One region of the Mesorhizobium sp. M0816 genome, then DNA from elsewhere that is predicted to be linked to it. Evidence: predicted binding sites of a transcription regulator. Region 1 holds the regulator's gene; the other holds the start of a gene.
What was found. Region 1 encodes LexA, which represses DNA repair genes until DNA is damaged. Its sites were predicted from a motif close to TGTTCNNNNTGTGTTCNG; they were not measured.
Positions count from the first base shown of each region.

Region 2: the regulator LexA is predicted to act here: its motif matches at 1,661-1,678, upstream of dinB (DNA polymerase IV).

Region 1 covers NZ_JAMYOT010000021.1:89,333-92,746, forward strand. Annotated here, with positions in the region: gene kynU (kynureninase) at 1-375, opposite strand, end outside; gene lexA (transcriptional repressor LexA) at 823-1,557, shown strand; gene NKI17_RS26830 (ComEC/Rec2 family competence protein) at 1,551-3,414, opposite strand, start outside.
Region 2 covers NZ_JAMYOT010000007.1:262,458-265,871, forward strand. Annotated here, with positions in the region: gene NKI17_RS13445 (hypothetical protein) at 1-196, opposite strand, end outside; gene dinB (DNA polymerase IV) at 367-1,608, opposite strand; gene ybiA (riboflavin biosynthesis intermediates N-glycosidase) at 1,739-2,458, opposite strand; gene NKI17_RS13460 (GNAT family N-acetyltransferase) at 2,386-2,844, opposite strand; gene NKI17_RS13465 (hypothetical protein) at 2,918-3,280, opposite strand.

The DNA of each region.
Region 1 (3,414 bases):
GCCCTCGGCGACGATGACCTGCCGCTCCGGTCGCATGGCCATGGCGGCGTGCAGCAGCTTGTAGATGTTGACCGATGTCGTGTCGCAGACCACCGTCTGGCCGGCCGCGGCACCGATCAGGCGCCCGAGCTGGTCGCCAAGTTCAAGCGGCATGTTGAACCAGCCGGCCGTGTTCCATGCGCGGATGAGATCATGCGACCATTCTTCGGTCGCGGCCTTGTGCAGTTCATCGAAAGCGGCACGTGAAGCAGCTCCTAGCGAATTGCCGTCGAGATAGATCACTCCTTGCGGCAACACAAAGCGGTCGCGCATCGCGCGCAACGGATCCGCGGCATCCATCGCCTTTATGGCCACGAGATCGGGAATTCCTGTCATGATTTGTCTGCTCCCCCAAGATCCAACGCAACGCCGGACACGCATCGACTGTTCTTCCATTACCTGGTTGCGCGCAGCAAGGCTCCACCGGCGAGAAGCAGCCTGACCAGGCGGTGGAAACCGGGACTTAACCCGAGGTTGGCGTTTTGAATTCGTTTCGTTCACGGTGCATTGACCAAACCGCACAGTCGATACGGGTTCAATTCCGTGCCTTTTGCCGACCGACGGCCGATGCCAGTGCCGCCTTCTAGGAGGCCAGAAGGGCGCAAACGAAAGCAGAATCAAGGCGATGAGGCTCGCGGCGGTGAAAATGCGGTACGCCGGTAGGGGACGTCGTTTGTTTCCCGAGCCTTAACGCATTCATTAAACTTTAAACAGTTGCGGAACACAACTGGAACAGATAGTGTTTGTTCTGGGTTTGTTTTTCTGATTCTGTTGGGGGTCGCTATGCTGACACGCAAACAACACGAACTGCTTATGTTCATCCACGAAAGGTTGAAGGAAAGCGGTATCCCGCCTTCATTCGACGAGATGAAGGAAGCGCTCGATCTGGCTTCCAAATCCGGAATCCACCGGCTGATTACGGCGCTGGAGGAGCGCGGCTTCATTCGCCGTTTGCCCAACCGGGCCCGTGCGCTGGAGGTGCTACGCCTGCCTGACTCGATCGCCCCCGGCCTCAATGCGGCACGCAAGTTCTCGCCGAGTGTCATCCAGGGCAGCCTTGGGCAAGGCGCCCCTCGGCAGGGCAAGCCGACATCGTCGCGTGTCCCTGCAGCCGGCAATGACGACGATGTCGTCGCCGCCGTTTCGATCCCGGTAATGGGCCGCATCGCGGCCGGTGTGCCGATCGATGCCATCCAGCACCAGACGCATTCGATTTCGGTGCCGCCGGATATGATCATGGGCGGCGAGCATTATGCGCTCGAGGTCAAAGGCGATTCGATGATCGAGGCTGGCATTTTCGACGGCGACACGGTGATCATCCGCAATGCCGATACGGCGAGCCCCGGTGAGATCGTGGTGGCACTGGTCGACGAGGAGGAAGCGACGCTGAAGCGGTTCCGCCGCAAGGGCGCCTCGATCGCCCTGGAAGCCGCCAATCCGGCCTACGAGACGCGCATCTTCGGACCAGACAGGGTCAAGGTGCAGGGCAAGCTCGTCGGACTGATCCGCCGCTACTGAGCTCCGCCCTTGGCGCCGGCTTTGGGGTTGTCGGCCCTGCGGTATGGCGGCAGGCCCCGTGCCGCGCGTGAAAATTTCCGCTGCACGTGCCAGGGCCGGTATGATTTTTCGACGGCGAAGCGGATCTCGGCGCGTGTTGCCGCTTGTGGATCGAAATAGACGGCGGCACTTCCCGCGCGCGCCAGTTGCCGTTTGGTGACGACGAGGACCAGCCGGTCGTAGTAGCAGGGGTTATGGGCGGTGGCGTCGTCGATGACGATCAAGCTGGCAAAGGCGCAGGCTGGCCGCGCAGTATCGCGGTCCTTGGCTTGCGCGATGATCGCGCCGGATGGATGCCTGGCAAGGCAGAGGCCGTCCGTGCAAATGAACGGCATGCCCGGCGGTAGGTCGGCCGGATCGGCAATGTCGAATTGCGGGTCGTTCTTTCCAGGCGTTTCCGGCGCGACGATGGCCTCTGATGTGAGCGCGCGTTTCCAGTTGTCGATGGTGAACTCATTCGGGCGTGCCCGGTTGACCGCGAGTTCACCGCTGCCGATCGGCAGCGCGACCAGCCGCGCGTCCTCCGAGACCAATACGTCGGGTATGCGTGTCTGCGTTGTCGTCAGCAAGCCGGCGAGCGCAAAAGGAAGTGCCGCCAGCCGCAACCAGGTCGTCGCCATGCTGGCAATGACGAGGGCGATCGTCACCAGAAGGACGGATCTCAGCGAAATCAGCCCGACCGCATCGATCGGCGAGCGCTCCGAGATCCACCCGGACAGGGCGATCATCGCCGTCAGCCCCTTGCCCATGACATAGAGGAAAGGGCCATCCGCACCGAACGGCATCGCCAGCGCGCTGAGAACGGCGAAGGGCATGACGACCAGTGAGACGATGGGCATGATGGCCAGATTGGCGAACAGGCTGAGCGGCGCCACGCGCTGGAAATGCCATATGGCGAAAAGCGCCGTGGCGCTCCCTGCAATGATCGAGGTCATCGCCAGACCGCACATGCCCAACAGGACCTTTCGAGTGGCAAAGCGTAGCGGCGACCGCCGCGGTGGCGGCGTGGTGGCCCTGCCGGCGCGGTAATCGGACCAGCCTGCATAGGCGCCGACAAGGGCCGCCGTCGCGGCGAAGGACATCTGGAAACTCGGACCGACCACCTCGTGCGGCGACACCAGGATGACCGCGATGGCCGAGATCGCCAGGTTGCGCATGGTGAGCGCGGCCCGGTCGAACAGCACGGCGATAAGCATCACCGCCAGCATGATGAAGCTGCGTTCGGCCGCAACGACAATGCCGGAAAAGACGAGGTAGGCCGCAATCGAAAAAAGCGCGGCGGCCGCGGCATATTTCTTGACCGGCCGTCGCGATGAGAAATCGGGAAACAGCGCAAAGGCACCCCGCAGCAGCGCCATGATGGTGCCGGCGACCAACGCCATATGCAGCCCCGAGATGGAGATGATGTGGTAGATGCCGGTGCGCCGCATCGCTTCGTTGATCTCCTCGGGAATGCCGGCGCGCACGCCGACGATCAGCGCAGCAGCAATCTCGCCCTCGGCACCGCCGATGCGGCTGCGGATATGGTCGGCGATCGATTCGCGCGCGTCTTCGATCGCGGAAGAAAGCTGCGCGGCAAGCGGCATGCTGCCCGACGACACGACTTTCGGATTGCCGAGAAAAAAGCCGCTGCCGCCGATACCGGCGAAATAGCTGTCGAAGGAGAAATCATAGCTGTCGGGCCGCACCGGGCCGGTCGGCGGCAGCAGCCGCACATAGCCGGTGATCTCGGAACCGGCGGTCAGCTCAGCCGGTATCTTCATCGCCGAAACGCGGACCCGTTCCGGCATGTAGCGCAGTGTCGGCCTGGCCGTTGAG
Region 2 (3,414 bases), on a different contig from region 1:
CGGCAAGCGTGGTTTCCTCAAGCTTTATCTCCAGCGGCCCAGCCTTGACCTGTTTGAATAGCGGGCTGGCCAGCGGCGAGTTGATATCGCCCAGGGATGGAATCGCCCGGTCCGGGTTGAGCGGCTTGGCCAGCGTCGTTGCATTGGTCACCAGTCCGGCAACGATGAGTGCGAAATATCCGGCGTTCTGTCCCATGCCGATCTCCTGTCGTTCGAAATGAAGGTGCGGAAGGATTTGCGGGCGGGTGCTACCCTGTCTGGCTGATGCCCAAACCGGTGCACGACCAACTGGACCGAAGATAAATTCACAAGTCCGCAGCCTTCAACGTCATTCCGCCGACTTGGCAACCAAAGTGTAATCGAGGCTCACAATTCCTTTTCGGCCAGCTCGCGAAAGGCGTCGGGAACCGACCGCTGTAGCCCGAGCGCGACCGAGGCGTAGCCCACCGCCTCCCAGCCGAAGCGGTCGCGGATCTTGTCGACGGCGCGATCCGCGGTCCAGCGCGCCGCGCCCTTGCTGGTGCCGGGGCGGCGGCGGTCGTCGTCGAGCCCGAGCGGCAGTTCCAGTTGCAGGCCGGCATGCTGCTCCAGATGCGATACGGCGATCGCCAGCAGCGAGATTGTCTTTTCGTGCGGATGGTCGATGAGCACCTTGCGCACCAGCGCCTCGGCGATCTCGGCCAGCATGGCGGTTGCCGAAATCGGCTGGTCGAGCGTGATCGAGCGCGTCACCGAGCGCAAATCGGCAAAGCGGACGCGAACCGTCACCGTGCGGCCGGGCCGGGATTTCGCCCGCAATCTTGTGGCGACCCTGTCGGCCAGATGCAGCAAAGCGGGCACGAAGACCTGCTCCTCGGCCGGTTTTCGGCCAAGCGCCGACTGCGCACCCGCCGAGCGCGCCCGGCGCTGCGTCTCGAGCTTGCGCGGATCGCGGTTCCACGCCAGCGCGTTGAGTTTCTCTCCCGCCGCCGGCCCGAGCAGGCGCTCAAGCGCCCCACCATTGGTCTTCGCCAGCTCGCCGATGGTGTTGACGCCGATGCCGGCCAGCCGCTGCCTGGTGACCGGGCCGACGCCCCACATCAGCTCGACCGGCAGGTGGTGCAGGAACTCCAGCTCGTGGCGCGGATCGACCACCACCAGCCCGTCCGGTTTTGCGACCTGTGAGGCGATCTTGGCCAGATGCTTGGTGCGGGCTACGCCGACCGAGATCGGCAGGCCAAGCTCGGTCCGCACGCGGCGGCGGATCTTGCCGGCGATCTCGGCCGGCGAGCCGAACAAATGGGTGCAGCCGGCGACGTCGGCAAAGGCCTCGTCGATCGAAATCCGCTCGACCACCGGCGTGAAATCGCCGAGCACCTTGATTGCCGCATCGCCCAGCCGCTGATAGTCCTTGAAATGGCCGCCGACGAAGATGAGTTGCGGGCAGAGTTCCCGCGCGCGCCGTCCCGGCATACCGCCGCGCACGCCGAACGCCTTGGCTTCATAGGATGCGGCAAGCACTACCCCGCCGCCGACGGCAATCGGCTTGCCGCGCAAGGCCGGGTCGAGCAACTGTTCGACCGAGGCATAGAAGGCATCCAGATCCGCGTGGAGGATGTTGGCTTCCATCCGGCCCGTTCGCCCGCGGCGGTTCGAACGCCGCATTGTCTCGAGTTGTGATGAGAACATAAAGAGAACATTGTCGGTGGATTGTCAAGCAGCGCGGAGGCTGCCGCAGATGACGAGCGCACGGCAATGTTCAGCCGCGCAGCCGATCGCGAGCCTGCATCAGCGCGAATCCCAACAGGTTCTCGCCGCGCCACAGCAGCGGGTTCACTGCCCTCTCGTCATCCGCCGCAAGGCCGATACCCCACACCCGGTCGACAGGGCTCGCCTCGACCAGCACCCGGTCATGCGTCGACAACAGATATTCGCGCAGCGCCGCGTTCTGACGGAACTTCTGAAAGCTCCCTTCAGTCACGATGCGATATTTGTCTGCATCCCATTTGGTGCCATCGAAGCCGCTCACCTGGCGGCCAAGCTGCTTTGCCTGCTTGGGGCTCGCCGCCCTGAGGATTTGTGTTGCCGTCGGAGCATCACCGAACAGTCGTGCCTTCTCGGCCATCATCCAGTGTTCGGCAGTCGGATAGCTCAGGCCATCGACGGTAAAGGGCGCATGCCACCACTGGCTGAAGCACGACGTGGTTATGCGGCCGTCCTTAGACGGCTGATGGCCCCAGAAGAACAGGAACTTCTGCCGGGGCTTTGCGCGAAAGGTTTTCTCAAGCCAGGTTCGGTCGTAAATCATGGGCGGATGGAGCAGGGCGAACGGCCGGCTTGTCAATGCTCCATCCAGAGTGGATAGCGAAGATGAGCGGTCGGCGCTGAATGCGATGAAATGCTGATCTACAGCGCCATCTTGTAGCCGAGATGACTGGCGGTGAAGCCGAGGCGCTCGTAAAAAGCGTGCGCCTCCCATCGACCTTTGTCCGTGGTGAGCTGGACGAAGCTGCAATTGCGCGAACGGCATGTTTCAATCGCCCATTCGATCATCAACTTGCCGACGCCGCGAGAGCGCCATTGCCAGGCGACGCGAACGCCTTCGATCTGGCCGCGCCAGGCGCCTTTTCTCGAAATGCCTGGAAGGAAGCTGAGCTGCAGCGTTCCGACCACTTGCCCGGCGTTGACGGCGACGGCCAGCAACTGGTTGGGATCGGTATCGATTGCGCTAAAGGCATCGAGATAGGATGGCGCAAGCGGCGTGGACGGGTCTTCCCGGTCTGCGCCGAGCACATCGTCGGCAAGCATTGCAACGATCGCCGGCAGGTCGGGCGCCTGCGCGCGACGGAATTCGATCTCGCTCATCGCGCGGAGACATACGGCGCGGTGTCAGCGATCGCAATATCCGTTTTGACTTGCAAGGGAGGCCCGCGCGCCTTCAGGTGGCCTCGAGCGCCCAGAGGCGGTGGCCGTAGCGGCGGAAGAAGCGGGCGAAGAGGCGCTGCTGCCTGGCGCGGGCGAGGTCGGCGGCGCGCCTTTCCTGCCGCCAGCGCGGCATGTTGCGGAACATCGACAGGAAGCGGGCGGCATCCTCGAGGGCCTCCTCGGCTGACTGCGCCGGGCGGATCGCCGCCAGGAACAAAGCGCGGCTCGGCTTCATCCGGTCGATCGCCGCCTTGCGCTGGCGATGGCCCTGGCGCGCCGTGCGGATGCCGTCCTGGCGGATGGCCGCGAAAGCGGCAAGCATGGCCGGGCTGTCGCCGGCATAACCGCAGGCCTGGGCGAACTGGGCGAGGTCCATCGTCACTCCCTTGCTTGCCGGCGGACGGAGCGGCCGCGGTTCTGTTGCTCGCGCCGATTCCAGCCTGCACGAGATAAAAGCATAACTCAAATAATCGAACAAGTGAAACTTTCACGTTGATGTAAGCGGAACCG